One region of the Sporosarcina sp. SAFN-010 genome, then DNA from elsewhere that is predicted to be linked to it. Evidence: a T-box and tRNA genes for the amino acid it is inferred to sense, from the RefSeq annotation. Region 1 holds a T-box; the other holds one or more tRNA genes.
What was found. The T-box of region 1 lies ahead of alaS (alanine--tRNA ligase). A T-box ahead of a tRNA ligase gene usually reads a tRNA of that ligase, here a tRNA-Ala.
Positions count from the first base shown of each region.

Region 1 (18,947 bases):
TTATACCATACCTAAGCGATAATACTTGCAGACCAAACGAGAACAGTCATGCTTTTAAAAACTGCCTGTCCGCCAAAATCAGCGGTGATACGCCATCTTTTACCCGCATAGGATGTCAGACAACGACACAGGAGGTGGTTCATTTGAGCGGCTTTGTTATGGCGCTAGTACAATTATGGCTCGAGATTCCTGCGGTTTTAGGGTACATCCGTGGGCAGGCATTTAAACGTCCACTCTCAAAAGCGGAAGAAGCCGATTGTCTCGAACGTCTAGCACAAGGGGATGAAGACGCCCGTGATGAACTAATCGAGCGCAATATGAGGCTCGTTGCACACATTGTTAAGAAGTTCCATCCAAAACACGAACAGCTTGACGACTACATTTCTATTGGAACGATCGGTCTCATGAAAGCAATTGCGAGCTTCACTCCAGATCGTAAAACCAAACTTGCAACGTACGCAGCACGATGTATTGAGAACGAAATATTAATGTTTTTAAGAACACAGAAAAAGACGCAAAAAGATATCTCTTTAAACGAACCCATTGGCACAGATAGTGAAGGCCAATCATTAGAAATAGCAGATTTACTCCAAACTGATGAAGAGTCTCCCCACGACCGTGCGGAAATGAATGAACGAAAAGAGCGGCTTTATCGTCATCTTCATAATTTGGAGGGGCGAGAACTTGAAATTATCCAGAAACGTTTTGGTTTGCTAAACGACAAACCGATGACACAAAAAGAAATCGCAGATGAACTACAAATTTCAAGAAGTTATGTGTCAAGAATTGAGAAAAGAGCGATTGTCAAGTTGTATCAGCTGTTCAAACGTGAACAAGACTCCAAGTAACCCAGCATTTCAAATTAAAAAACGTCTCCAGCATTCGTACCCTCGCTGGAGACGTCTACACTGATTTTTCTTCAATCAGCTTTCACTTCAAAATAGATCACACCTGTAAGAGCAGCTGTGACAACAAATGCACCCAACATTAAAAATAACATACGAGTTCCTCCTCGCTTCATGAATTAGGTTTTACTTCATATGTCTAGTTTACCACGAATGGATTAAAGTTTCGAGATGACATCAAGCACAACTTCTGAAGAATGTTGTGCCGCCGCTGGTAGAAATTCATCGAATGACAAGGAAGATTCTTTCCCAGCAATATCTGAGAGCGCTCTAATTACAACAAAAGGCACCTGGAATTCGTGACACACTTGTGCAACTGCAGCAGCTTCCATTTCTGCAGCAATCAGTTCAGGAAACTGTTGCTTCACATTCATTACACGTACAGGATCGCTCATAAACACATCTCCTGAAGCGATTAACCCCGAAGCGTGCGAATGTTTGCCAATTTCTTCGACTGCTTTTGCAGCAACTTGTAGAAGCATCTCGTCTGCCTTGTATGTGACAGGCCCCCCCGGTACTTGACCGAGTGCGTATCCAAAAGCAGTTACATCTACATCGTGATGCGTAACATCCTTCGATAGCACAACTGTTCCGACTTCTAAGTTTTCACCTATACCGCCTGCAGATCCAGTGTTCAAGACTGCATCTGGTTTGAATAGTTGAAGCAATAAAGTTGTGGCTACAGCAGCATTCACTTTACCAATGCCACTTTTTACGAGCACGACTTCACGACCACCAAGCGTCCCTTCACTAAATTCATAACCTGCGATAACCGTGTGTCGAGCTGACTGTAACTGATTTTTGAGAATGGTAACTTCCTCTTCCATTGCTCCGATAATTCCAACTTTCATCGTTGTATCCCCTATCCGTCATTACCTATTAGTAGTTAAAATCGAGTGTGTTCAACACGTCCATTTGCGTAGGTTTCCAACCTTCTCCGTCGACCCATTCTAAATAGACTCTATATTTTTTTGATTTGTCTTTTGAAGAGACAATCCCAATTGACTTCTGGGGACTACCCCCATTTTTAATCTTCAAGAAAATCATGTCATTTTCAGCCATTCCTGTTGCATACGCTAGTGCCTTCTTTTTCTCCTGCCAGTCTACTGATGAACCATCATATTGCGATACGTGATTGCCTGACTGTGACGTTCCTACAGGCTCCCACGAATCATTTGAAACAGTTTCGTCAACGACGGCGTCTTCACTAGCTGTATATGTAACAGTTCCTTCTTTTTCGGTATCTTTCTTTTTGGATGTATCATCACTTTGTTCGCTATCATCTGATTCGTCACTGACAGTTCCTTCTTTAGAAGAGTCATCGCCTTCTGCAGACTGGTCTGAATCCTCTCCCTTGTCCCCATCATCAGTTCCTTCAGTACTATTTTCAGTACCACTCGCTTCATCTTCCGGAGTTGTTTCAGTTATAGCTACTTCTTTGTCTTCTGGTGTGCTATCACTTGAAAGTATTTTCACTCCCACGAGGACAATTAACAAAACAACGATGGCAATCATCCAATTCAACATCTTATTCCCTTTATTGTTTTGTCGTTTCCGACGCACCCTTGAAAATTCCGGTTTTTGTTCACTCACTTGAAATCATCTCCCTTAGTTCCACGCTTCTAACGATTGGACGTTTCTGCATGCGTGATGTTTCACAAAAAAAGCCGCCTTTATTTCGAAGGCGGCATCTCTATGTTACTTCACTTCTGTGATTTCAACTTGCATTTCGCCACCCGGTGTTATGATTTTCACTTGATCACCTTTTTTTCGACCAAGAATTCCTTTGGCGATAGGTGAATCATTAGAAATCAAGCCTTCTAACGGGTCAGCTTCAGCAGATCCTACAATCGTATATGTTTCAACTTCCCCGTCAGGGATTTCCTTAAACGTTACTGTGCTGCCGAGTTGCGCTTCTTCCGTACGAGTATCTTCTGAGATGATAACAGAATTACGAATCATTGATTCAAGTGATGAGATTTTTCCTTCGATGAACGCCTGGTCTTCCTTCGCAGAATCGTATTCAGAATTCTCGGACAAGTCACCGTAGCTGCGAGCAATTTTAATACGTTCAACAACTTCTTTACGTTTAACTGTCTTTAGAAATTCAAGTTCATCTTCTAATTTCTGTTTCCCTGAAACAGTCATTGGATATTTTTTTTCAGAAACCATTTCCTCACTCCTCATTTTGCAAAATCATCAAAATAATATGTCGCACCTCGTAAAAAGGTATGCGACATAGTGTTTACTATATGAATATCTGACAACATCATATTACAAATCATTACCAGAATCAAGAATTGTTTTTATTTTCGTTACCATTAAGTCAATTGCGACTTCATTATGACCGCCTTCAGGAATGATAATGTCCGCATAACGCTTGGTAGGTTCGATGAACTGGTTGTGCATCGGGCGAACGACACTCATGTACTGATCGATGACGGATTCAATAGTTCTACCTCGATCGTTAATATCTCGTAAAATTCTTCTAATAATCCTCAAGTCAGCGTCCGTATCGACAAATAATTTAATGTCCATTAGATTTCTTAACCGTTTATCTTCCAAAATTAAGATACCCTCTAGGATAATCACATCTTTAGGTTCAATCGCAATTGTTTCACTTGAACGCGTATGCAGCGCATAGTCGTATACTGGCTTGTCAATCGACTGCCGAATAAGAAGTTTTTCTAAATCATCTATTAACAAATCCGTATCAAAAGCAAGTGGATGGTCATAATTCGTAGCAAGGCGCTCTTCAAATTCTAAATGTGACTGATCCTTATAGTAAAAGTCTTGTTCTATTACGACTACAGAATGATCTTGAAAAACTTGATGAATCTTTTTTGTTACACTGGTTTTCCCTGACCCCGAGCCTCCTGCGATACCGATAATTAAGGGTTTTTGCGTTCCCATCTTACTAATTCCTCCTCTGTAGCTGATGCAACTTTATAAGTTTTTACGAGCGATTAAAATTCCATCTCCTACAGGAAGTAAGGAAGTTTCATACGCAGGGTTGTCCATTACCCACTCTGTAAATGCTTTTAAATTTCGAATCATCGTGCGATTGCGTTTCGGCACATCCTGATCTTCTAAAAATACCATTCCATGCATAAACATATTATCACAGTAAATGACACCACCCGCCTTGACGAGAGGTTCATACTTTTCAAAGAAGCGTTTGTATTGCCCTTTAGCTGCATCGATGAAACAAGCATCAAAGTATTCAAATGGAAGCAAAGCTGTATCGAACGTCAGTGCATCATCCTTAAACAACGAAATCCGGTCATTCAGCTCGGCACGGTTAATGTAGTGAACTGCTTTTGCATGCCGTTCATCGTCCCTCTCAATGGTGGAAATATGCATTCCAGGATTTGCTTGCGCAAGACGAATCGCAGAATAGCCGATTGCACTCCCAATTTCCAACAAGGTCGAGGGCTTCTGAATACTTAACAGACCGATAAACGTGTCAATTCCACTGCGCTCCATGATAGGAACAAAATGCTCTTCGGCATCCTTTTCCATTTCTTTGACAATCGGATCCACTTCCTTTTCGAAGTTTAACCGGTACGTTTCATAATTTGACATAATACAAACTCCATCCTGCTATTTTACTTGCCATCAATATACTCCGCTTTTAACTTCAAGTGCTCATCATATGTTTTAGCAAAGTGATTTTTACCAGTTTTATCTGCCAGAAAATAAAAATAAGAAGTATCAGAAGGGTCTATTACCGCTTCAATCGATTCTGCTCCTGGAGCTGCGATCGGACCCGGTGGTAGTCCTTTGTTCTGATAGGTGTTGTATGCATTCTTTACTTCTAAATCTTTGAGCGAGACTTTATCTTTATGTTCGCCTAGAGAATATAAAACGGTTGGATCCGTTTGTAAAGGCATGCCTTCTTCCAGTCGATTATAAAAGACACTCGCTATGGTTTGGCGATCCGCTTGGGCTGTTGCTTCACGTTCTAGCAACGATGCGAAAGTAAGTAACCAATGGACTGATTTCTTGTTTTCCTCAAGTGAAGCTAAATAAGGTGTAACATTTGCACGCGTTCCGTCAATCAGCGTCTCAACTACCGTCTGTACAGTAGGCTCTTCCTCGTAAAATGGATAGGTGGCCGGGAATAGATAGCCTTCCAACGGATGACGAATGTTTTCATTGTTCACTTCATCGGTAATAACCTCTGGATATAAAGCTTGCAAATTCGTAATCGTCTCGTCGGAATCAATATAGGCTATAAACTCTTCTTTTGTTACAGTTGTTTTCGCTGCAACCCGTTCACCTATTTGCTCGACCGTTAGTCCTTCAGGAATCGTCATTGTAAATACAGGTGTGCGGTAAACTTTTCCTGTTTTTAAACTTTTTAAAAGTTCATCAGGCGTCATAGAAGTAGACAAACCATATGTTCCTGCTTGAAAGTCTGATTCGTTGTTCACTTTGGCATAATACTTGAAGATTTTCGCATTTTTAATAAGACCTTTATCCTCAAGAATTTGAGAGATTGTATCTAACCCTGAACCAATAGGAACTTCCACTTCCACCGTTTTTTCGGAGTCAGGATCTATTGGCTCCAGGGCACTTTTTATGTATCGATAAGTGAAGAACCCACCCACTGCAACAAGTAGAATCAATGCAATCGCTATCCAAAAAACAATTTTGCGTACGACTTTAACTTCCTTCTTCTGTTCTTGCATGCGTTCAAACATCACTTCTTTTTTTGAACCCTTCGCCATATGGAAGGTCACCTCTTTCTCGTTGTATCACTGGCCTGCTGACTTAAAGCAACCAATCGTCTGCAATGAAAAAAACGGAACGGTGTGCACCGTTCCGTACGTGCGCATATGGCTTACTCGTCGTCTTCGTCTTGCTCGTCCAAGAAAGTACCGAAAACTTCTTCGATCATTTCCCATTCTTCGTCAGACTCAACAGGCATTAGATCCCCATCTTCACCGTCTTCTGAAGGGACAAAGCTTGAAGCAAAGATTTCAATTTCTTCATCCTCATTTTCAGGCTCATCACCAAGTACGTGATAAAGCACATATGATTTACCATAGTCTTCTGATTCGAATGTGAAGATTACCTCACATACATGTTCTTGTCCTTTTTCATCTACAATTGTCATTGTTTCCATACCGTGTTCCATTTGATCACCTCATGTAGTTTTTGAGTCAAGATATCCTTGAAGAATCATGACTGCTGCCATCTTATCAATAACAGTCTTTCGTTTTTTACGACTTACGTCCGCTTCGATTAACATCCGTTCTGCGGCCATTGTAGTCATCCGTTCATCCCAAAGGATTGCAGGCATATTAAATTTTTCTTCTAGCAACTGGGCGTATCTCTCAGAAGCCTCTGCTCGAGGACCAATCGAGTTATTCATGTTTTTAGGATGACCGACAACAAAAGAACTGACGTTATACTCTTTAACAAGTTCTTTTATACGTTTCATACCTAAATTACCCGATTCTTCGTCAATTTGGACAGTTTCAATTCCTTGAGCTGTCCAACCCATGGCATCGCTAACTGCGACGCCGACTGTTTTAGATCCTACATCTAAGCCCATCGCTCTCACTTCTTACTGCCTCCGTTTTCACGGATATAGAACTTCACGAGTTCCTCCAAAATTTCATCCCGCTCCAATTTACGGACCATATTACGTGCATCCTCATGGCGTGGGATATAAGCAGGATCACCTGAGAGCAAGTAGCCCACAAGCTGATTAATGGGGTTGTATCCTTTTTCCTCTAAAGCCTTGTACACGTGGAGCATCACCTGTTTGACCTCTTGCTCCATCGATTCCTCAGGAAAATTGAACTTCATCGTTTTGTCATATGAATTCACAATCGACACCCCGCTTTCAATTTGTCCGATCGGCTAACCAATACTATGACCCTCACAAGCCACAAATTTGGAAGCCGGATTCAGTTAAACAGATTTGACATAATCATACACGGAAAGTAGCGCTTCATCAAGTTTTGAGACGTCTTTTGCTCCAGCCATTGCCATATCTGGACGGCCCCCGCCTTTACCACCGCATAATGACGCCACATGGCTAACAATTTTCCCTGCATGCTGTTCACCTTTCAAGTCTTCGGTAACTCCTGCCGCAAGCATAACTTTTCCCTCAGAAGCCGCACCTAAAACAATCACACCTTTTTCTATCTTTTGTTTTAGCTCATCAATCATTTGACGCAGTGCATTATTATCTTTTGTATCGACACGTGCAGCTATGACTGTCATATCGTCAATCTGTTTTGCGTTTGCTAACACATCCGTCAACTGGCTATTCCCTAGTTTTGCAGATAATGAATCATTTTCACGTTGCAAATCTTTGAAATCACCAAGGAAAGATGCCGTTTTTGTTGCAAGCTCTTTCGGATTGGACTTCATCAGTGATGAAGCTTCAATTAAAATTGCTTCCTCTTCCTTAAATGAACGATACGCTTGTTTTGCTGTCACCGCTTCAATGCGTCGAGTTCCTGCTCCGATACCGCTCTCGGATTCGATTTTGAAGACGCCGATTTCGCCACTTGAATGTACGTGACATCCACCACATAACTCTAGTGAGTAGTCCCCGACCGATACTACGCGCACAACGTCACCATATTTTTCTCCAAACAACGCCATTGCGCCCATTTCCTTCGCTTCTTCTATCCCTTTTTGTTCAATTGAAACCGCGATATCTTCCCAAATCTTTTCGTTCACGATCTGTTCGACTTGTTCTAGCTCTTCTTTTGTAACTTGCCCGAAGTGCGAGAAGTCAAAACGAAGGCGATCTGGTCCTACATAAGAACCTGCTTGGTTGACATGCTCTCCCAGTACTGTTTTCAAAGCTTTGTGCAATAAGTGTGTTGCCGTATGATTTTTCACAGTAAGGGCGCGATCAGGCTTATTTACTTGTGCACGTACAAACGTCACGGGTGTCACTTCACCTGAACGGACAATCGCTGTATGCAAATGCTGGCCATTTGGCGCTTTTTTAACAGACAACACCTCCGCAGAAAATGAATCATTTGCAATCATCCCTTTATCTGCGATTTGACCCCCACTTTCTGCATAAAACGGAGTTCGGTCAAGAATGAATTGAATTTCGTCTTCTATTGTTGCACGCTCAACAATTTCACCATCTTTTAAGAGGACAACAATTTTCGATTCACTTTCTAGTTGCTCATAACCAATGAATTCACTTGACTCATGGATATCGCCAAGTACACCTGACTGAACGTGCATGGAGTCAACGTCTTGTCGAGCGCTTCTTGCACGCTTCCGTTGAGCTTCCATTTCGTTATGGAAACCAGCTTCATCAACAGCTACGCCTGCTTCTTCAGCAAATTCTTCCGTCAATTCAAACGGGAATCCGTAAGTGTCATAAAGTCGGAATGCGTCTGCACCAGAAACAGTAGGCTGTTCTGTAGATTTCGCTTTCTCAAGAATTCCACTTAACATGCTCATACCTTCCGCCAATGTTTCATGGAATCGATCTTCTTCGTTTTTAACTACTTTCATGATGAATTCCTGTTTTACTTTTACTTGTGGATAGAAATCTTCCATCTTGTCGGCAACAACGGGAACAAGATCATACATGAATGGACGATCGATGCCGAGCTGCTTCGCAAATCGAACGGCACGACGTAATAGTCGTCTGAGTACATATCCTCTGCCTTCATTTGAAGGAAGCGCACCATCTCCGATAGCAAACGCAACGGTACGGATATGATCCGCAATCACTTTGAACGCTGTATCTTTTATTTCGTCTTTACCATACGTTTCACCCGAAACTTTTTCCACCGCGTTAATAATTGGCAAGAAAAGGTCCGTATCGAAGTTAGTCGGAACTTCTTGTAATACAGATGCCATCCGCTCCAGACCCATTCCAGTATCAATGTTTTTCTTCGGTAGCGGTGTATACGTATGATCTGGATTATGGTTGAATTCCGAGAACACTAAGTTCCAGATTTCCAAGTAGCGGTCGTTTTCTCCACCTGGGTATAGTTCAGGGTCAGAGAAGTCGTCTCCATATGAAGGTCCGCGATCGTAGAAGATTTCAGAGTTCGGTCCGCTTGGTCCTTCACCGATATCCCAGAAGTTTCCTTCTAGACGAATAATACGTTCTTCAGGTAAGCCGACTTTATCTTTCCAAATCGTGTATGCTTCTTCATCTTCAGGATGGATCGTGATGGATAGCAACTCTGGATTGAACCCAATCCAATCTGGATGTGTTAGGAACTCCCATGCATACAGGATAGCTTCTTCTTTGAAGTAGTCCCCGATTGAAAAGTTACCGAGCATTTCAAAGAAAGTATGATGGCGAGCAGTTTTTCCGACGTTTTCGATATCGTTCGTACGGATTGACTTTTGAGCGTTGACGATTCTTGGATTTTCAGGAACAACTCGTCCATCGAAGTATTTCTTAAGCGTCGCGACACCGCTATTGATCCATAGTAGAGAAGCGTCGTCAATTGGAACTAGTGGTGCTGATGGCTCGACACTGTGCCCTTTTGCTTTAAAGTAATCTAAAAATAAACTACGTATTTCAGATGCTGTAAGTGATTTCATCATCTATTCCTCCTTGGTTATAAGCTTTCATAAAAAATTAGGTGCAAGTAATTCTATTGATTACAGCTGAAAGCATTTGTCTTAAGGGTACATCGAGACTATTAATGTACCTAGCTGAAAATAAAAAAACTCCGCCCCTGGAAAGGGACGAAGTGTTATTCGCGGTACCACCCTCATTGCCGAAAACGTAGACTCCGGCATCTTGAGTTGCCATAACGCGGCATACGGCGGGGTTCACCCGCACTCCGGAGCAGCTTTCAGCACTCATTGTGTGAGTTCCCTTTCAGCCAAGGGGAACCTCTCTTTCCACACGCCATCATGCATACTTTCTCCATCAATGTGTTTTGTATTCAAGCTATACTTGGATTATAAGGAAGTCGGAAAGTGTTGTCAATCCACACTTCCCATAAAATCATAGGGGCTCTCACCATTCATCCCCACCATTGGGTCCACATCTAATATCGTTTCAATTGATAGGATATGCGGCAGTTCCTTATGGGTTTGGACAACTTCCGAGGTTGCAACAGCTGGATCTGTTTGAGTGGATGCACCAGTCAAAGCATCCGATGTATTAGGCGATTCTACTCGAGCAGAGATAGTTGTCTCAGTTTTAGGTGACTCGGATGCAACAGACTCCAAGCTTTCACCGCGCAGCCGTTCTTTAAGAGTAGTCTGCCGTTCACGCTCGTCCATCCGGGCGATGCCTTCCGCAAATTCGTTTGGACTACCGCATAGAATAAGAAAGTTTTTGGCTCGAGTAATCCCTGTGTAAAGCAAATTGCGACGTAACATTTTCCGATGGCTACGAACAACAGGCATGATAACCGTAGGAAATTCACTACCCTGTGACTTATGGATAGAACAACAGTAAGCCAGAGTTAGCTGATTCAGATCCGACCGTTCATATGTCACTTCAATCCCATCAAACGAGACAACCATCAGATCTTTTTTCTCGATTGTTTCCTTGGCTTTTAAGATTGCAATCACTTCACCCATATCACCATTGAACACATTACTTTCAGGCTGATTGACGAGTTGAAGCACGCGGTCGCCAATTCGGTAAATAATATCTCCGAATGTGACTTCCTTGCGACCTGCAGAAGCTGGATTCACCATCTCCTGAATCATGGTGTTTAACGCATCGATACCCGCAGGACCTTTGTACATAGGGGCAAGCACTTGAATATCTTTAATGGCTTGACCTTTCGTTAACGCATTTTTAACAATCTGGCTTACAACTGTTGTTACTTGGTCTGCATCAGTACGGATGAATGAGCGATCTGATGTTTTCATCGCCAAATCGCCAAGTGGTTCGGACTTTTTGATAGCGTGAGCCAGTTCAATGATTGTAGATCCCGCACTTTGCCGATAAATTTCAGTCAGCTCGACGACGGGAATTGTTCCTGACTCTAAAAAGTCACGTAACACTTGACCAGGACCAACAGAAGGAAGCTGATCCTGGTCTCCGACAAACAGGATCTGAGCGTCATCATCGATTGCTTTCAAAAGCTGATGGGCAAGCCACGTATCGAGCATCGACGCCTCATCAATAATAACAAGTCTAGCTTTGATTTCTCGCTCGGTTTCTTCTTCTTTCTCTTGCCCCGTAAAGCCGAGAAGTCGATGTATCGTCATCGCGGGCAGTCCAGTGGATTCAGAGAGCCTTTTCGCCGCACGCCCTGTAGGAGCCGCCAAAATGATCGGAAATGGCTCTTCTTTTTTCGCGTACTCTTTCGGATCGAGTGTCAGGCCATGTAACTCTGCGTAAACTTCAACAAGACCTCTTACTACAGTAGTTTTACCGGTCCCGGGCCCACCCGTTAATATCATAGCCGGAGAATTGAGGGCTTGTTCAATCGCAGCAATTTGCGTTTCCGCATAGTTGACTTCTAGATGTTCTTCCGTTTCACCAATTGCTTTTCTTATTTCTGAAGACGGGAATGTATTTTCCCGATCTTGATCCAAAATCCGTTCCATTTTCGAAGCGATTCCTAGTTCTGAAAAATACAATGAGGGTAAATAGAGTTTACGCTGTTCTGCACTCAACCGGCTTTCCTCTACTAGTTCAATTATGGCGGTGGATATTAATTTGAAAGGGATTTCCTCAGGTTGACTGGATTCCAACAACCGTTTGACTTCCGGTAACACTTGAACGGCTTCCAAGTACACATGACCACTCGATAGAATCCCAGTATTGATCGTATGCAGGATCGCAGCCTGGATCCGCGATGTATGTGTACCTGTAATTCCTAGTTGCCTTCCGAGTTCGTCCGCTCGCTGAAATCCGACCCCTTCCACATCTTCAATGAGACGGTAAGGGTTCTCAGTCAGCTTTTCAATCGTCTCTTCCCTATACGTTTGATAAATCCTCATTGCAACTTGAGGTCCAAATCCCCACTCATTTAATTTGACGATGGTCCGTTCCAAGCCGAGATTATCCCGGAGGACAGAAACGAGCGTCTCTTTCTTTTCCGCGTTGAGGCGAGGAATTTCATCCAAGACACCTTCGTTTTCCATTATCTTACGAATCGCATCAGGACCGAGATGGTTGATAATCGTTTCAGCAGTTTTCCGCCCAATCCCAGGAAACATATCTCCTGAAAGGTAGTGGATTAACCCTGTTTCAGTTGCAGGCAATTCTTTTTGAAACGTTTTTACATCAAATTGCTGACCATATGTTGCGTGATTTATGAGTCTCCCCGTAAACCGATACTCTTCTTCTTCGGATAGTTTTGGAAAGTTCCCTTTGACGACAATTTCTTTTCCTTCAAACGAACAATTTGTTTTCCGCACTTTCAGTTTAGCAATCGTAAACAAACTATCAGGGTTATGGAAAATCGTCACGACCGCTCTGCCAATTAAAAAAGGTTCTTCTTGAACTGCTGAATCGGTTTTTTCCATAGTCTAGCGTCACCTCACTCGTCAGCGGATTCGTTTTCTTCCCCCATTTGAATCATGTCGTAGATATATCTGGCCTGGACATGTTCTGGGTCAATCGTGTATGCACGTTCTAAATGATGTAGAGCCTGATCTTTGTCTTCTGTAGAAACTGCATATAAGAACCCTAGGTTAAAGTGAGCGTCAGAGTTCTCTGGTTCTTCTTCTATGATCGATTTGAATTGGTCTTCAGCTAGATCATAGACACCTTCGTTCGCTAGCAAAATCCCATAAGACAGGCGAATTTCAAGATCTTCAGGAGCTAGTTCAAGCGCCCTTTGTAAATAAGGTAGTGCCAAGCGACCTTTTTCTGCTCTTTCCAAACTTTTCCCTAACATGAAATAGGCGTCTGCTTCTTGAACACCGCATGAAATTGCTTTTTCGTAGAGCGTTGTTGCTTCGTCATAACGATCTTGGTTAAAGTAAAGGTTGGCTAACCCGTAATAGGCTGTTCCCATTTCGCCGTCTAGCGTGAGTGCTTTTTGGAAAAACGGTTCTGCTTTTTCAATATCCCCAATGGATGCGAATACGTTCCCGACATTTACATAACCGACCGGATCGTCAGGAGATTCTTCTGCTGCTTTAATGAATTCTTCCACTGCTTTTTCAAAGTTCCCTGCTTGTAATGCTTCTATCGCTTGTTCATTGTGTCCCATTTTTAGTTCTCCCTTATCCGACATAGTCGAGTGTTTTTCCATTTTTAATGACTGTATCGATGGTTCCCCCGCCAAGGCATTCATCGCCATCGTAAAAGACGACAGCTTGACCTGGTGTAATTGCACGTACCGGAGTGTCAAATACAACTTCAGCAGTTGTCGGTCCTGTCATTTTAACAGAGACACCCGTATCTGCTTGGCGGTATCTGAATTTAGCTGTGCATTTGAACTCTTCAGGTAAAGTCCGTGCAGTTGTGAAACTCACTTCAGTCGCTGTTAAACTTTCCGAATAGAGCGCATCGTGGTGGAAGCCTTGTCCAACCAATAATGTATTGGATTTAAGATCTTTCCCAATCACGAACCAAGGCTCTCCAGAACCGCCGATACCAAGACCGTGACGTTGTCCGATTGTATAATACATCAACCCGTCGTGACGACCTTGTTTCTCACCCGTCATCGTTTTCATATCACCTTGTTGAGCTGGTAAATAATTAGAGAGAAACTCTTTGAAGTTTCTTTCCCCAATGAAACAAATACCTGTAGAGTCTTTTTTCTTAGCCGTAGCAAGACCTGCTTCTTCCGCAATTTCACGAACACGACTCTTTTCCATGTCACCGATTGGAAACATAACTTTAGACAATTGTTCTTGGTTCAGTTGGTTCAAGAAATACGTCTGATCCTTATTCGTATCTACACCACGAAGCATAGCAACGCCATCTTCCGTTTCAGCAATCCGGGCGTAGTGTCCTGTTGCTAGGAAGTCTGCCCCAAGATTCATCGCATGCTCTAAAAATGCTTTGAACTTAATTTCTTTGTTACACATTACATCTGGATTCGGCGTTCTACCTGCTTTGTATTCATCCAAAAAGTACGTAAATACTTTATCCCAATATTGTTGTTCAAAATTGACTGCATAATAAGGAATACCAATTTGGTTACATACGCTAATGACATCTTCGTAATCCTCGGTTGCTGTGCAAACACCAAACTCATCCGTGTCATCCCAGTTTTTCATAAAGATCCCTATGACTTCATAGCCTTCTTGCTTCAACAGATAGGCAGCGACAGACGAGTCTACGCCACCTGACATCCCTACTACGACTCTTGTATCTTTTTTTGCTTTATCTATTCTCATTTATCATTCATTCCTTTTAGGTGTTATTTCACTGTACGTTTGACGATGAGTGCGATCCGTTCAGCCGCTTGTTGTATATCTTCTTCTGATAAACCATATCCAAAACTGAAACGGACAGAACTTCTAAGACGTGGTGATTTTTCTCCGAACATCGCAAGCAAAACGTGAGAAGGCTCTAATGAACCTGCTGTACAAGCAGAACCGCTGGACACGGATACGCCTTCTAAATCTAAATTGACGAGCAAAGATTCAATATCTGTTCCCGGAAGGTAAACATTGAAAATATGTGGAAGCACTGGCGTCCCTTCTTCAATAGTCGGTTCATATGCTACCGCCGACTGTTGGAACGATTCCCTCATAATCGTTTGATACGACGTATAGCGTACCGCATTTTCAAGTTGTTCATCAGCAGAAAGTTGGACAGCTTTTGCGAATGCAACGATTGCAGGAACATTTTCAGTTCCCGCCCTACGTTTACGTTCCTGTGAACCTCCATGCATAATTGGAAAGGAGTCTACCCCTTTACGCTGATAAAGGAAACCAACGCCTTTCGGACCGTTCACTTTGTGGGATGAAACCGACAATAAGTCAACATGTAACTCGTTCACATTGATAGGAAGAACTCCATAAGCTTGGACAGCATCTGTATGGAACAGTGTTTGATGATCTTTTAACAGTTCGCCTATTTCTCCGATTGGTTGAATTGTGCCCACTTCGTTATTGCCATACATGATTGTAACGAGGATTGTATCCTCACGCAGTGCTTCAGTAACTTGTTGAACAGTCACTTGCCCATTGCGGTCCACCGGCAAATACGTCACGTCAAACCCACTTTTTTCAAGCGCTTCACACGTTGTTAATACCGCATGGTGCTCAATCGTCGTGGTAATAATATGTTTTCCGAGATGTCTTCTACTCATTGCAGTTCCAGTGACGGCCAAGTTATCCGCTTCCGTCCCACCTGAAGTTAAAATGATTTCACTCGGTTCAGCATGAATTGAGCGAGCAAGTTGTTGCCGCGCATCGTCCACACTCTTTCTCGCAGCTCTCCCATGACTGTGTACACTGGAAGGGTTTCCAGGAACTGTTTGCATCGTTTCCATATATATATCTGCGACTTCAGGCCGTATAGGTGTTGTCGCTGCGTGATCTAAATAGATAGGTGTTTTCATGCTTTTAACTCCTTTAAATATAAAACATATAACCGTCTGATTTAGGTTGGTTTCTTTCAGATTGTATTAAGTCCTCGATTGTTGTTGTGTCTAGTACTTCCCGAACAGCCTCGCTGATTTTCATCCAAAGCGATTGTTGTGGAATATCAGATTCTTCAAGTCCTTCTACTAGTTGGATCGGACCTTCAAGAAGACGGATGACATCCCCTGCCGTCATTTCACAAGGTTCTTTTGACAGTTTGTACCCACCATAAGCCCCTCTGATACTCTTCACCAGACCACCATTTCGAAGCAATGGGATAAGTTGTTCCAAATACGCTTCTGACAGTGTCTGTTCTTCCGCTATTTTCCGTAACGGAACTGGACCTTCTCCGTATCGTTTGCCAAGTTCGACAATAATGGTTAGTCCGTATCTTCCTTTTGTTGATATTCTCATAAGACATCGTCCCTTTTTTTGAAATTGCTTCCGATAGTATATCATATTCGAACACTCGGCTTCCTTGAAATGACTTCAAGCTACTGCACATGTATACTTATCTCTAGAACACTTTTGAATGGAAGTAGGGATACCATGCACAACGAACCTCTAGCATTTAGAATGCGACCGCGCACGATTGACGAAATTGCTGGTCAACAGCACGTCATCGGCCAAGACACGGCGCTTTATCGGATGATTACAAATGGACACGTACCCTCAATGTTACTTTACGGAGAGCCGGGTATTGGAAAAACTTCTCTTGCCTACGCGATTGCAGGCTCTACGGATTTAACATTCATTCCATTAAACGCAACGACTTCAGGAAAAAAAGATATTGAACGTGTTGTAGACGAAGCTAGAATCACTGGGAAAGTCATTTTGTTTTTAGATGAAATCCATCGTTTTAACAAACTCCAGCAAGATACTCTCTTACCGCACGTTGAAAATGGATCGGTTGTATTGATAGGTGCAACAACAGAAAATCCATTTCATGATGTCAACCCAGCCATCCGCTCCAGATGTGGTGAAATTCTACAGTTGCAGAGGCTTGAAAAAGAAGATTTACTCGTCTTGCTAGATAGAGCGCTAAACGACGAAACCCGTGGACTTGGGAAGCAGCAAATTGAGATTTCAGATGGGCAAATCGAAAAAATTGCTGAAGGAGTCAATGGGGATGCTCGTAAAGCACTAACATTACTCGAATCACTTATTTCTGCATCAGACGAAGAAGATGGAAAAGTCATTATCGAGGATTGGCTGATTGATAACTTGATTGGACGAGTTGGGGTTTTTGGTGATAAAAACGGTTCTCATCATTATAATTTGCTATCTGCTTTGCAAAAATCCGTCAGAGGCAGCGATACGGATGCTGCACTTTATTATTTAGCACACTTACTCGAAGTTGGAGATTTGGTCTCTGTCAATCGCAGGCTGCTTGTAATGGCTTATGAAGATGTAGGGCTTGCTGCACCAGAAGTCGGTCCACATGTAGCTGCTGCAACGGATGCCGCCATCCGATTGGGGTTGCCTGAAGCACGAATTCCACTCGCGAATGCTGTCATCGAAATGTGTCTCGCTTCCAAATCCAACTCCGCTTACAAGGCATTAGATGCTGCCATTGCTGCGATTCACCAAGGGAAAACCGGTGATATCCCAATGCATTTGCGTGATACACATTATGCTGGCGCTGAAAAGTTAGGACATGGCGGATACATCTACCCACACGATCACCCGATTGGCTCTTTCGGTGGTTGGGTAAATCAGTCGTATTTGCCGGACTCCATCGCTAACCTCCAATTTTACACGCCTGTTTTAGCAGGTGAAGAGAAAAAATCGGCAGCTATTTATGAACGATTAAAAGAGTTCAGAAAGAAAAAGTGAACGATAAGTTAAGGGAGATGACGGATGCATGTCAACAAACCAGACAGCAAGCGAAGCACGTAGAGTCCAAATTCTCGAGCTATTGAAACAAGCCGATACACCTATGACAGGAAAAGAGATCGGCGAACGCACAGGAGTCAGTAGGCAAATAGTAGTTGGAGACATTAATTTGTTGAAAGCTGTGGATGAACCGATTGTTGCAACAAGTAGAGGATATTTATACATGAATGACCCCGAAAGTGCTGGCCAAATCGAACGAATTGTGGTGTGTCAGCATGCTGCACACCAAACCGAAGAGGAACTGACTATTTTCGTGGATCACGGTGTGACTGTTAAAGACGTTCGGGTGGAACATCCTGTATATGGTGACTTAACTGCCTCAATTATGGTTGCGAATCGCATGGAAGTGAAAGAATTCCTCGACAAGATTACAGCATCGAATGCTGCCTATCTATCTGCTCTATCTGACGACTTTACACACTTACATACCGTGATGGCAGATAGTGAAAAACAGCTCGATCAAGCTTTTGAAGCATTAAGAAAAGCAGGCATCCTCGTTGAGTGATGCCTGTTTTTTTATGCATTCGGCTTTATAAGGATAGACCTGTTTCAATTTCCAATTGTCGAACAAATTGTTTCATGAATTGATGACGATTTTCTGCAAGTTGTTTTCCTCGTTCTGTGACCATTAAATCTTTTAACAAAAATAATTTTTCATGAAAATGTGTAACGGAAGCCGTTTTTTTCGATCGGTAGTCATGTTCTGACATGCTTGTGCGTATACTCTCTGTCGGGTCATATATTTTACGGCCTTTCGCACCGCCATAAGCAAAAGTGCGTGCAATACCAATAGCTCCGATAGCATCCAATCGATCTGCGTCCCGAACGATGGCACCTTCAGGAGAATCTATTTCTTTTGAATTGCCACCGCTGAATGATACTGATTCAATTGTAGCTAATACGAGTTCAGTAAGATCTTGCGGCACAGCTAAGTCCTTCAATATTTCCGCAGCGGAAGTACCGGTGACTTCTGCATACTTTGGATCATCAACATCATGCAGATAGACCGCCAACTCGACCGCTGTCCGATTCACGCCGTCCATTTCTTCCATAATTTCATAGGCATTTTGCAAAACTCGTAAAATATGGTCAAAATCATGACTGGCATCAAATTTTTTGTATATTTCTTGCGTTACTATCGCACACTGTTCACTGTATGTCATTTTCAAGATCACACCTTTTTTATATTTTCCAAAAATCTGATAGTGCGTTTGACCTTCATAAAAGGTTGCGGTATAGTAAACTTAACCATGTTTTAAATGGGAAGACATCTAACGCCGAGGAGGAATAATTATGTACCACGGTAAAGTCAAATGGTTCAGTAATGAAAAAGGGTACGGTTTCATTGAAGCGGATGACGGACAAGATGTTTTCGTCCATTTCACAGGCATCACAGCAGAAGGATTCAAAACGCTGGATGAGGGACAAAATGTCTCTTTTGAAATTATAGAAGGTAATCGTGGTCCTCAAGCGGCAAATGTTTCTTCGACCGACCGATGATCGCTCGTCATTATATGTAAAGATCCCTCTGATCTAATCAGTGGGATCTTATTTCATTAATTTATTCATTTCAGACCCAAGAAAGCGAAGTTGGTCGCCCACAGTGCATTCCCGTATACAAAACTTGTGTGCTTCCGTCTTACCACGCTCTTGTGTCAAATGCTTTTT
Region 1 covers NZ_JBPFDS010000009.1:107,683-126,629, reverse strand. The annotation lists gene sigK (RNA polymerase sporulation sigma factor SigK) at 144-848, shown strand; gene mtnN (5'-methylthioadenosine/S-adenosylhomocysteine nucleosidase) at 1,064-1,756, opposite strand; gene ACR65F_RS11815 (YrrS family protein) at 1,785-2,498, opposite strand; gene greA (transcription elongation factor GreA) at 2,604-3,077, opposite strand; gene udk (uridine kinase) at 3,180-3,818, opposite strand; gene ACR65F_RS11800 (O-methyltransferase) at 3,852-4,490, opposite strand; gene mltG (endolytic transglycosylase MltG) at 4,514-5,638, opposite strand; gene ACR65F_RS11790 (DUF1292 domain-containing protein) at 5,752-6,048, opposite strand; gene ruvX (Holliday junction resolvase RuvX) at 6,058-6,477, opposite strand; gene ACR65F_RS11780 (IreB family regulatory phosphoprotein) at 6,474-6,746, opposite strand; gene alaS (alanine--tRNA ligase) at 6,831-9,461, opposite strand; T-box leader at 9,602-9,808, opposite strand; gene recD2 (SF1B family DNA helicase RecD2) at 9,852-12,362, opposite strand; gene ACR65F_RS11765 (tetratricopeptide repeat protein) at 12,377-13,054, opposite strand; gene mnmA (tRNA 2-thiouridine(34) synthase MnmA) at 13,068-14,189, opposite strand; gene ACR65F_RS11755 (cysteine desulfurase family protein) at 14,213-15,361, opposite strand; gene cymR (cysteine metabolism transcriptional regulator CymR) at 15,375-15,797, opposite strand; gene ACR65F_RS11745 (replication-associated recombination protein A) at 15,933-17,219, shown strand; gene ACR65F_RS11740 (transcription repressor NadR) at 17,248-17,784, shown strand; gene ACR65F_RS11735 (HD domain-containing protein) at 17,810-18,442, opposite strand; gene ACR65F_RS11730 (cold-shock protein) at 18,573-18,779, shown strand; gene ACR65F_RS11725 (zinc-finger domain-containing protein) at 18,828-18,947, opposite strand, start outside.

Region 2 (13,192 bases), on a different contig from region 1:
TTGGCGTCATTCCATGACCAAGAAGGAACGATTGCAGTTGACGGATTTTATGATAATGTTCGCAATTTAAGCGAAGAGGAGCGTCAAGCATACAAAGACCTCAACTTCGACGAAGAAGCACTTAAACAAGAAATCGGTGCTTCTGAGCTGTTTGGCGAGTCAGGCTATTCGTTCCTAGAACGTACATCTGCCCGCCCGACTCTTGAAGTGAACGGCGTTTTCGGTGGTTTCAGCGGTGAAGGTATCAAGACCGTGTTGCCTGCAGAAGCGGGTGCTAAAATTACATGCCGCCTTGTTCCGGATCAAGACCCAGCGGAGATCGTTGAAAAATTGAAAGCACATGTTGATAAGCATAAGCCTGAAGGTGTTAAAGTGACGGTCACGCCGTTTGACCAGGGACGTCCATTCATCACACCGTTCGACCATCCAGCACTTACAGCAGCAAGCCGTTCTTACGAGAAAGTGTACAACGTGCCAACTGTGTATACACGCGGCGGCGGATCGATTCCAATTGTTGCCGACTTCGATGAAATTCTCGGTTTACCAGTTGTCCTCATGGGCTTCGGTCTTGAAACAGAGAACTTACACGGACCAAACGAACACTTAACACTTGAGAACTTCGACAAAGGATTGCGCGTGCTTGGTGACTATTACCAAGAACTTTCTACCTTATCTAAAGATGAGTTGAAGAAATAAGATTCTTAATCCCCCTATTGCGATTGTTCGCGATAGGGGGATTTTTAGTTGGATAAAGGGGTATGATTGGCAATACGTCTTCCATTTACTTACTATTGCAACTTGAATTGTGTCTCGTTGCTGATTAATTCATTGATAGTACCGATTCTTTGTCTCATAGTGCCGATTCCTTACTCCATAATGCTGATTTCACGCGCCATATTGCCGATATCCCCATGCATCTTTCCGATTGCCCCTTTTGACTGGATGAAGAAAGTGAAGTAGAGGTTAAACTACCTCTCCCCATCGGATGCCACGATAATTTGACCAACCACAAAAAAACCTCTTCCATCAAAAAGGAAGAGGTGCTCGATTATTCAGTTGGCTCAGCTTGCCAATACGTGACGATGTCTTCAACCGGCGTACGTGGCTTTGTTTTTGGTAATTCATCAAAGTGACCAAACTGAAGCATGCTAATGATTCGTTCTCCTGGCTGGACGCCTAAGGCTACTCGGAACTTAGGGTCATCTAGGAATCCTGGTGTTTTCCAGCACGTTCCTATTCCTTTGTCCCAGGCGAGCAATTGAATATTTTGTATCATCGTACTGGCCGCCGCAAAGTCTTCTAAACGTTGTTTTTGTCGTGCATCTTCTGGAACGATGACAAACATTGCCGCGCTTGCACTAGTATATTTGCTCATTTGTTTTTCAAGGGCTTCATCCGACAACTCTTTCCATTTCGGTACACCGAACTCGCGCAGGACGTCTAAAAATTGCTCGTAGTTGTCTTCTGCAGCGAGTACGAAACGCCATGGATTACGGTTTCCATGATTGGGAGCCCAAATTGCATCTTCTAAAATATCGTCAATTTCGCTTTGTTCAACAGGCTGTCCGTTAAAGCTCTTGATGGAGCGGCGAGAAATAATTGCGTCTCTTACTGATAGTGCTTGTTCATCCATTGTTGTATCCCCTTTTGTCATTGATATTCTTCAGTATACATCATTTCAATAATTGGTTTATATTTTCCATCATGATTTATTAGTTAAGAAAATTCATCGTTTATTCGAAAGAAAATGTATTTGGCGTTTGGTCGATAGGCGTAGGAATCCTTGTAATCCCAACTTCTTCTTTGCACATCGTAGGTATGAGCATTGACGAGTGGTGACGTGCCGTCTTTAGCAGTCACAATCGTTGAATGATCAAAGCGGCCATCTCCTTGGAAGTCATATAAAATGACATCACCTAGGTTCAGCTCTTCAGCTGATTGCACTTGATAGGCAGTCAGTCCTCTCGTTGAACCTCCTAAGTACCATCGTAGTGAATGGGCTACTGACCAACTAAAACTCCAGTTTGAATTCGTAATCCACCAACCACGATCTCGTACGGGAATGCCATGCATCGGTGCCCCGCCTGCACGCAAGCATTGTGAAATGAAATTTGTACAATCGACATCGAATGAGGGGTACTGCGGATTTCGCCCATCCCACCATTTGTCCGCATACCAGACTGCAGCTTCGCGGTCATACATCGATTCGCCTCCTCACCCTATTCTATGTGGGTGGCTAGGTTTTCATCCTTAAAATTGTACATAAAAAACGCCCGCTAAGCGGACGCTCAACTATGGAGCATACCGGATTCGAACCGGTGACCCCTTCGCTGCCAGCGAAGTATTCTCCCGCTGAACTAATGCCCCGTTCTTTCTGGAAATATTTGTTGGGTATCGGCGTTGCTGAATAACGCTAATTCAGCCTTAATCTGATACAATTAAAAGTATAGCAACATGTGCGTTAGAAGACAATGTTTAGGAGGACGGCTTATGCAACATGCAGAACGCGAACTGACTTCGCCAGTTTCGCTTTGTGACAGCAAGGGGTTATTGAATCCTGAAGCGATTGGCTTTGCTCAGAAGCCGATCGTCCAAAGTAATCTGAAGGGACAGTTCCCCAATAAAAAGAAGTGGAATACGTGGACCGTCTATGGAGAAGAAGTCTTGTTCACTGCGACCATCGCTCATTTTGACATCGGTGCTGTGTGTCTTGTCTATTTCCTGGATTATGAGACGGAACGTTTTTTTGAAAAAAGGATTGCCTTGCCCTTTGCACGTCATATAAAGATGCCTGAACACGTACTTACAGATATTAATTTTTTAGATAACCGCCTTTCCATACATGCTAGCTATACCAATGAGGAGACGCATTTATCTGTTTCCATCCCTGAGTTTGATAACGAAACGTTGCATGCCGATCTCCATATTAGCCACCCTTCAGAGGATCAGTCATTGAATGTTGTCGTTCCGAAAAACCGGAATACCTTTCAATTCACTGCAAAGCATCACACGCTACCGACTTCCGGTTTTTTAAAGATTGGAGATAAACGGTATGAATTCAATCCGGATTATAGTTTTACGGTATTAAACTATACACGTGGTGTATGGCCCAAAATGACGGAGTGGAATTGGGCAATGGCTTCACAACGATCAGGAGGTCGCCGTATCGGATTGAACCTCGGTGGCAAGTGGACAGATGGTACGGGGTTGACCGAAAATGCTGTATTCGTCGATGGTGTAATGACTAAAATTCATGAAGATGTGATTTTTTCTTTTAATCCTGAGCGTATGATGGAACCGTGGACAATCCATACTAAGTTCACAGATTGCGTAGACTTGACCTTCACTCCTTTTTTCGAACGCGAAGCGAGTTCTCACCGAAGGGGATTAAAAGCGGATTTCACTCAAATGTTCGGCTACTTCAACGGGAAAGTTCGGTTGGATTCTGGTGAACGGTTAGCTGTTCGCCGCATATTAGGTTCTTGTGAGGCGTTTCAGGCTAAGTGGTAAAACTACTTTTCTGCCCACTTTCGTTTAAATTCGTTTGGAAAAAGGTACAGTAGTATCAAAGCAATCGAACTATTCAGAGAGGACGTGAGACGTTGAATAAGCTTGTAGCAATGGGGTCTGTTGTGTTTGCGAGCGTCCTATTTGTCAGCGCGTGCGGCAATTCGGGTAAAAATGCCAACCAAGACAATCGGGAAGAAGCAGACATTGTCACGGAGGAGTCAAAAGAAGGTGGCGACCGTGATAACGGTGATGCCTACGGTTTCAACAAATTCGAATTGGAGATCGACGTCGATAACCAAGACGCCATCGATGCGGAGTATAAGGTAGAGAAGAATTTCGATCCGGAGTACCAAAACATATTGACAAACATCGACTTAGAAGGTGCCAAAGCGATGGATGAGCTGGATAAGATGTTCATCGCTTTAAATTTTCAACATGAAATGTCTGGTGAAGAAGCCCGTGAGAAAATTTTAGAGTACTTCCAGATTGACTTGTATTCAAAGTTTAAACTGGATATCGAGTTTGACGATGGTACAAATTTGAAATTTGAAGATAAACAGTAAATTGTTGATTGAAAACCACCGATTTGGTGGTTTTTTTGTTTTAGCAAGTTCGGGGTAAGGATCCAGTTTATTGGACGGGTTGGAGTGGTAATGCCCACTTCCCTTCCCTAAATGTGCAGCGGAGCGGAGCACACCAATCAGGTTTGGTTTTGAATTAGAAGGAGATGGATTGGTCGCGAGCTTAGATCCGGACTAAAGAAGGTTGGTTGCCGCGGAAATGAGCAAGTTCCTCATGGAAACGGGCGGGTTCGGACGCAGAACGATCGGGTTCTCCGAGGTGAACGGGCAGGATCAGTACCAATTGAGAGCATTCCTCCCTTCAGAGCACATTCCACATAAAAAAAACGCTCCCGCTAATTGGGGAGCGCCTCGGTGTTATAGCTTAGATTGTTGCAACATCGTATAATACAAGCCCTTTTGACCAATCAACTCTGATTGGCTACCAGACTCGATCAGCTTACCTTGATCCATTACATAAATGATATCGGCCTTTTTCACCGTATTGAGGCGGTGGGCAATGACGAAACTCGTACGACCTTCCATGAGCTTTTCAAGTGCAGCTTGAATTTCTAGTTCTGTGACCGTGTCAATACTGCTCGTTGCTTCGTCCAGCAACAACAATACTGGATCCGCCACAAATGCACGCGCAATGGACAGCAATTGCTTCTGCCCTTGCGAAATTTCGCTCCCATCCGCTGAGAGCAACGTATCGTACCCTTCTTCCAGACGGCTAATAAATTCATGAGCGTTCGCTTTTTTCGCTGCTTCTTCAATCTCTTCATCTGTTGCATCGAGTTTCCCATATCGAATGTTTTCTCTCACCGACGACTCAAACAAGAACGGATCCTGCAAAACAAATGCCGTTTGATTGCGTAATGTTGCGCGTGGAAGCTCGTCAATCGGAATGCCATCTATCAAAATCGTTCCCTTATCCACTTCGTAGAATCGGGCAATCAATTGAACAAGCGTCGTTTTCCCAGCACCTGTCGCACCAAGGAGCGCAGCGGTCTCTCCCGCTTTCACGCACAACGAGACATCCTCCACCGTGTAACCATCCGTTTCGGGTGCATAGCCAAAGGTTACGTTGCGAAATTCGACATTCCCTCTAAGCTGGATATCTCCATTCGACTCTGCTGCGTCCCGTTCCACATCTTCCCCCATAATTGAAAATACTCGTTCAGCACCTGCAATCGCGGATAGGACCGTATTGAATTGGTTGGCTAAATCGTTCAACGGACGCGTGAATTGACGTGCATACTCTGCGAATATAACTATTGTACCGATTGTCACTATCCCGTCACCCCGTAACGCCAGCAATCCTCCAACTCCCGCTACAATAGCAAACGCCGCATTGTTCAACATATTCATCACTTTCGGGATGAAACCTGAATACGTCAATGCCCAAAACCCAGTTCGTTTCAATCGATCACTTTTCGCAGCAAACTCTTCCTTCATCCGTTCTTCTTGAGAGAAAGCTTTTACAATTCGCTGTCCGGACATCGTTTCTTCAATCATTCCGTTCAACTCACCGATTGCGCGTTGCTGTTCCTTAAAAAGAATTCCAGTACGACGAGTGATCCATCGCATCGCGATAAACATGACTGGAACGATCGTCATCGTTAGTAAAGTAAGAAGTGGACTAAGGTAGAGCATGACCGCAAGAGTTCCACCAAGCGTTAATATACTCGAAAATACTTGGATGAACGATGAATTCAACGTCTGGCTAATATTTTCAATGTCGTTCGTCATTCGGCTCATGAGCTCACCGTGCTGACGCTTATCAAAAAAGGAAACAGGCAATTTCTGCAAATGATTAAATAAGCCCGCTCTTAACTTATAGACCGTATTTTGAGCAATGCCGACCATCCAGAAGTTCTGGAAGTACATCGTCAGTGACGTCCCCGCGTAAATTGATAGCAACAAGCCAATTTGCATCGCAAGTCCATCAGTTTTCATCGGAATGATGAAATTATCAATGGTCTGCCCGATTAGAAAAGGACCAAGTAGCGTGAGTCCGGAGCTGGCAAACACTAGGACTAACACTGTTATGAGTAGCCCACGTTGTTCATCTACGAGACGCCACACGTTGAGCAATGCCTGCTTCCAGTCACCCACTTCTTCTTTCTTACGCTTCGTACCTTTTTTCAAATCTTCCCGCTTAATGATCGGTTCGTAACCGAAGGGCTTCCTCACGTTGTTCACCATCGTCCACCACCTCCTCATCCAACTGGGATTCAGCTATTTTCCGATACAATGTCGACTGATTCATGAGCTGATCGTGCGTACCGTACGCCGCCACTTTTCCTTCATCCAGCAAAAGAATGCGATCGGCGCCTTGAGCAGTATGAATTTTTTGCGTGATGACAATCATCGTGGCACGTTCGCCTTCCAACGCTTCCCATAGGGCATTCTCCGTTTTCACATCGAGCGCACTCGTACTGTCGTCTAGCAGCAAAATCGCGGGCTTTCGGACAAGCGCCCGCGCAATGGATAAGCGCTGTTTTTGACCACCCGATAAGTTGACACCTTTTTGCCCGACGCGCGTCTCGTAGTTTGCTGGGAAACGCTGAATCGAAGCATGGATTTGAGCCTTTTCAGCTGCAGCTTCTAATTCGTCTGCCCGTGCTTCCGGGTCGCCCCACGCTAAGTTTTCTCGAATTGTTCCTGTAAAGAGGACCGACTGCTGCGGCACGAGGCCGATTGCATTGCGGAGCTCTTCTAGCGGCCAATCTTCAATATTCTTACCATCGAGTAGAATTTCACCAGAAGTTGCGGTGAAAATGCGTGGGATTAAGTTCAACATCGTCGACTTCCCAGACCCAGTCGCTCCCATGACGGCAATTTTCTCTCCTGGATTAATAGTGAAGGAAACGTTCGATAGCACTTGTTCCGGATGACCAGGATAATGGAAAGTAACATTATTAAAGGCCAAGGCTCCACGGCTTTCTTCTTCACTTTCTGAATTTCCAGGAATGATGATTTCACGATCGTCATCTGCAAGCAACACTTCTTCCATCCGTACAGAAGACGCTTGAGCTCTTGAGAACGCAACAATGAGGAATGAAAACATCGAGAATCCGCCTGTAATACGGAATGCGTAGTTCACAATTGCAACAATTTCCCCGACTTGGGCATCACCTGCACGAACGACCCCGACTCCGAACCATAAAACCAGCATTAAACTACCATTCATGATGAGTAGTAAAATCGGCATAATGAGTTCCATCATCCGAAACGCTTTCACTGTATCTTTTCTTAATAAATCTGCGACCTTCGAGAAACGGCTACCTTCATACACACCTCGTAAATACGCTTTAATCAGACGGACAGCTTGAAGATTTTCCTGAATGACTCGATTCACTCGATCCAAGCGACGCTGAACATCAGAAAAGTAGCCAACTCCTTTTCGAGCCATAACAAACAAAAAGACACATAGAAAAGGAATTCCTATCAACAAAAACGAAGCGAGCTTCACGTTAACGAGCATCGCCATCACTAAACTTCCAATTACGACGAGCGGCGCCCGTAGCAAAATCCTGAGACCCATGAACAAAATGTTTTGCGCCATCGTGACGTCACTTGTCAGTCGTGTAATGAGTGAGGACGTCGGAAAACGTAAAAATGTCGACATGGAGAATGCTTGAATTTGTTTAAATAACGCCTGTCTCAAATCGTATCCAAAACCTTGCGCCGCGTGGGCAGCGAAGAACGAGTTTGTGACACCTGATACTAACGCAAGAAGCGCGAGTCCCATCATGATACTTCCGTAAAGAATAATTGTCTCTCGATCACCAACTGTAATCCCGTCGTCGATTATTTTTGCTATAAGGAGCGGCTGAATAAGCTCCACACTTAACTCGATTAACATTAAAATAAGTGCAATTACTATTGGCCATTTATATGGCTTTGCATAGGAAAATACAGTTTTCATCGGCATTGTCCTTCCTGAACTGTTTCGTTTATCGAATTAGTTAATTATTCTTAGTATGCCATATTCCTGAATGACTGTATAGCGATTGAACAGAATTATCTGAACCTCAGAAATCCTGCTGATTTTTAAAGAATTGATAAAAAAAACACTCTCAAAAGAGAGCGTTCTAATAGATTACGTTTTCACTCGTCCCCCGGCAATGGAGATTCCTGTAACCCCAAGCAGCATCACGACAGCACCCGTAAGTTGCCAAACGCCAAGAACGGCACCGAGCCAGATAACTGATACGATCATCGCCGTCAGCGGTTCGAAACTTGAGAGAATACTTGTTTCAATCGGAGATATGAACTTCATGCTAGCGAGGAACAGCAAGAAAGCCACCGTACCCACGACGATGATTCCAAGCAACATCATTGCAATTTTCCAGTCAAACAAATATTGGAAATCCCGAATCATCATGACAGGGTTCGTAATCAGCAATGCGGCTCCTCCGATAACCATCGCCCAACCGATTGATAGCAAGACGCCCCATTCCTGCATGAGACGAACTGGATAAAGCGTATAGAATGTAAATGCGAATCCTACTGCAACTCCCCAGAATACAGCACTCGGACTTAAACTGAACCCGGATAACGAGCCATTTGTCAGCAAGAGGAATAGGCCACCTAATGTGACAAACATGCCGATGATTTGCGCTACAGGCGGGACGAATCGCTGCCGTATCGAAACGAATAGGATGACGTAGATTGGCGATAGGAATTGGAACAGTGTTGCAATAACTGCATTACTCTGTGCGATTGCTGAAGTGAATGAAAACTGGACACCTAGCATACCTACAACTCCGAATATCAGCATTTGGCGTGCCCATACTTTTTGGCGCCAAGGTCGTGTCACTTGTTTTCCTTTAATTTTCAAATAAGCAAGTAGCAACAATCCCGCTATGAGTAGTCGAACTGTCAGCAAAAATGAAACGGACATCTTACTATGCTCAAGCGTCCATTCCATCATCGGACCTGATAGTCCCCATAATGATGCTCCGATAATAATCATCGCTAGTCCTTTTATCCGTTCCATTAATCCACCTTCATTTCTATAAAGTCTACCTATATCAAATTACTCTATTTTTATTTTCATTTATAGGTGAAAAGTTCTTAGTTTTCCTATATACTAGTCTTATGAACTAGTTGAAAGGGGAACGCGGCATGACCATCTCACGAGAACAGAATGATCTAGGCTTACCCGATATCCGTCGCAGTCTCGATCATTACTATATGGTAACCCGAACTGATGCTGAAGGTCTCGTAATTTCGGTAAATAAAAATTTTCTGAACGTGAGTAACTGGACGCCTAAACGAATTTTAGGTAAAACCATTTGGCAAATGTTTGATGAATCCAAGCAAGCACAAGATGCTATCCATATGATTTGGGAACAGCTCAAAGAAGGTAAAACCTGGTTCGGTACTGCTCAAAAGCTGAAACGCTCGGGTGAGACGTACTATACGAATTTACTCGCCGTCCCTTCCATGACAGAGGATGGTATGCTAGAAAGCACTATGTTCCTTGAACTGGATATTACCGAAGAAGTACATTTGAAAGAGCGTCTCGAACAGATTGCCTTCATCGATGTAGAAACTGGCTTAATGAGTCGCCATAAGTTAGAAGTCCTTGTAAATGAAATGATCAAAGAAGAAAAAAGTTTCTCGTTTGTCTATTTGTCCATCGATCATTATTACACACTTAAAGAACTTCAGGCGGGAACAGCTGAAACAGAGCTCACTCAAGCCTTTGCAAACCGTCTAAAACGCTACTTCCAAGATAATCCCATTGCACGTGTCGGGGGTAGTCAATTTGTTATACTGACACCTTTTGGCGACTGGTACGTCCAAGGATTCTTGGAGTTCCTCGAGCAACAGCCTATCTATGTGGGCAACGAAGCATTGCCTCTTTCGATAAGCGGCGGGATTGCACGCTACCCAGAAGACCAAAAAAGCTTTGTGAATTTGATCGAAGCATCCGCAATGACGTTGGAGGAAGTCCGGCAGCAAGGCGGCGGTAAAATTGTTTCTTTGTCCGCTTCCTCTCACAAGGTGCTTGACCGCCGTTCTCTCATTAATCGTAAATTGTTAACCGCACTTGACCATAACGCGTTGCAAGTCGTCTATCAGCCACAATATGACATTGCTTCAGAGAAAATCTCGGTCTACGAAGCACTTGTAAGATGGGAAGACGACGAGCTTGGCACTGTAACACCCGATGAGCTTATTCCAATTGCAGAAGCAAATGGGCTAATTGCCAATATCGGTGCGTATGTACTAACCGAAGCAGCACAATTAGCTGTAAAGTTGGAAGAGAAGGAAGGTAACCCCCACGTCTCAGTTAACACATCCGTTCGTGAGTTTTCCAACAACCCGATGAAAGACAACATTCTCAGTATCCTGCAAGAAACGTCTTGTCGTCCCAATCAGCTTGAGTTGGAAATCACGGAGAAGTTCGCGTTCCAAGCTGAAGAAGAGCAATCCATCATTCAGCAGATGAAAGAATTACAAGATGCTGGTGTTGAATTCATCCTCGATGACTTTGGTACAGGCTATGCGTCATTCCGCTATATGCAACATTTGCCGATTTCAAAAGTGAAAATTGACAAAGTTTACATGAACAGCCTGCTGACGCATCCGAAAACGCAGCAACTTGTTGAAGGGATGATCCAATTCAGTAAGTCGATGGGTCTTTATACAATCGCAGAGGGAGTCGAACATAAAGCACAATACGACTTGCTAAAAACGATGGGAATTGACGCGGTCCAAGGCTATTACATCGGTGCGCCTGTGCCTGCAGAAACTCTATTGAAATGAACCTAACAAAAAGAGCTTTTCCGAACGCCCTCACCAGGCAAGCGGAATTGCTCTTTTTTATGAAGTAGGTTGTCATTTCGATTTGAATCGTTGCGTCTTATCCCACCCAATCACTTGGCGATTCTTTTTCGCTTTCACATACAAAATCAGGCTCCGCACGAACAAATACGAAAATAGCTGAGCATACGTGAAATACATGATGACGCTGATGAACACATTGAGTGGCGTAAAGGTCCGTTGTGTCGCTTGGGCGGCAAACAGCTGCGTCGTGTACACGATGTATGCTAGATACCAGATGAACAGCAATGGATACGTATACTCGATATAGAAGATATCCAAGATTCCAAGAGCAAACCACACATACGAAATGATAAGGAACAACCAAAAGATTACGTAAACAAGTAACTGGTGAATCGAATGGACGAGTAACTTCCCTTTGAAATAGCCCGGTTCCGTTAATGTCTTTTCAACAATGTATAAGTTCCCTTGCAACCAACGTGTACGTTGTTTCAAGTAGACTCCTAGCGTTTCAGGCTCCTGCTCCCACGTGATGGAATCAGGGACAATCGGTAAATAATATCCCGCCTTCGTGATCCGAAGTGTCAGTTCTGCGTCCTCCGCAATGGCGTATGGATCATATCCACCCAGTTCTTCTATAACACTGCGTTTAACGAGCATATTCGTTCCTGTCAAAGAGCCCGTTTTAAACAACTGCCAACGCCCCGATTGCATGAGCAATTGAAACACTTGAAACTCAATTGAAATCATACGGGTCAGCCAATTCTTTTGTTCGTTAATCGTCCTCACGTAGCCAACAGCGCCTGCAGACTGCTTGTTTTTCTCAGCCGTCGCAACCAGCTTAATGAGTGCTTCGGAATCAGGCTGATTATCCGCGTCATAGACGCAATAATATTTATTTGATGAAATACTCAATCCATGGTTGAGCACACGCGATTTCCCACGCGGTTCTCCAGGTGGTACCTGAATATGGTGGACGTTTTTGAAGGTTGTTGCAAAATCTCCTGCAATGTCTCCGGTTTCATCTGACGAATTATCGTTCAACACATATATTTGCAAATCTCCCGGATAATTAAGTGCCGTCATCGCTTCGATCGTATCTTTGATAACGACTCCTTCGTTATGCGCGGGAATTAAGATATCAACGCCAGGATATGACTCCAGTTCCGGAATCTCCTGCCTCTTTAATCGATTGTATAGTCCCGCTAGTGTCAATAGTGAGTAGTAACCTAATAATGTTAAAAACAAAGCAGTTGTGAAAAACAATAGGATTCTTACATTTAAAATCGCCGCCAAGACAAGACCTATAAGAAAAACGATAGCTAAGCTGAGCAGAATTAGAAGACGCTTATTCATCGAATCACCAACAATTCTTCAATGGAATGCTCCCCTTCGATTTGACGGACGTTCCAGTTAATCTGCTCAAATGCACCCTCTTCGATTTGTCGTTGCATTGCTTCTTTTAACCGTCCTTCGACAATCTTGAATCCTTCATCACTTATATTCTGCAATAACACAACAATCGTTTTGTCATCAAAATGCCCTACAAGATCATAATGCTTCCGCAATGTGCCGAAGATGACTGACGAGCAAGCAATCAGTGCTTGTTTGCGTGCCACTTTTCGAATTTCCGATAAATCCACTTGAACGAAATAGCCGGGCTCCCCATGCCGCGCCATTGTAGACAACACTAAGGATGATTGCTTTTCGAATTCTCTTTTCGTCAATACGCCATGTTCAGAAATATATTCTTGTAACTCTTCGAGACGATTTTTCAAGGCTCTATTTTCTGACCGATACGAATACACGTACTTTGCAATACTGTAAAGAGCAAAGAGATGCAGTAAAAATAAAAAATGCGTACCAATGCCGGCCGCTTGCTCACCTGGAGACCATCCTTCTGTAAATGCCCGGTACAAAAAATAGAAGACTGTTGTTAGCGTTAATAATATAAAAGCGAAAAAAGCCATGCGGTCAGTCACCATAAAAAACAGGGCGGCTACTCCAACAAAACCAAGCATTACGTACAATGAATTCTGATCACTTTGCAACCATAGTAACACCACAGCAGATGCTAGCCAAACGGTTGCAGCTACCGGCATTTGTAGTCGTTGCCATAGGGTAACACTCTTCACATCAACATCCCCCCATTTGATACTACTATTAATCTTACTCTTCCCTAATAGTATATTCAAAAACACATGAGGTTTGCTAGTGCTTCTTATGGGAATACTTTGACTAGATACCCTGTTAGGAGGATTTTGCAGATGACAAAAGACAAATACGAAAAGATTGATGAAAACGTAAAACCCCAGACA
Region 2 covers NZ_JBPFDS010000002.1:235,849-249,040, forward strand. The annotation lists gene ACR65F_RS04055 (dipeptidase) at 1-696, shown strand, start outside; gene ACR65F_RS04060 (nitroreductase family protein) at 1,049-1,633, opposite strand; gene ACR65F_RS04065 (amidase domain-containing protein) at 1,717-2,202, opposite strand; tRNA gene ACR65F_RS04070 (tRNA-Ala) at 2,296-2,367, opposite strand; gene ACR65F_RS04075 (DUF2804 domain-containing protein) at 2,491-3,510, shown strand; gene ACR65F_RS04080 (YusW family protein) at 3,603-4,073, shown strand; gene ACR65F_RS04085 (ABC transporter ATP-binding protein) at 4,449-6,278, opposite strand; gene ACR65F_RS04090 (ABC transporter ATP-binding protein) at 6,232-8,004, opposite strand; gene ACR65F_RS04095 (EamA family transporter) at 8,179-9,078, opposite strand; gene ACR65F_RS04100 (sensor domain-containing protein) at 9,207-10,856, shown strand; gene ACR65F_RS04105 (glycosyltransferase family 2 protein) at 10,929-12,230, opposite strand; gene ACR65F_RS04110 (GGDEF domain-containing protein) at 12,227-13,009, opposite strand; gene ACR65F_RS04115 (SDR family oxidoreductase) at 13,142-13,192, shown strand, end outside.
Region 2: it has a tRNA-Ala gene. The T-box ahead of alaS (alanine--tRNA ligase) is inferred to sense a tRNA for this amino acid. The anticodon was not compared.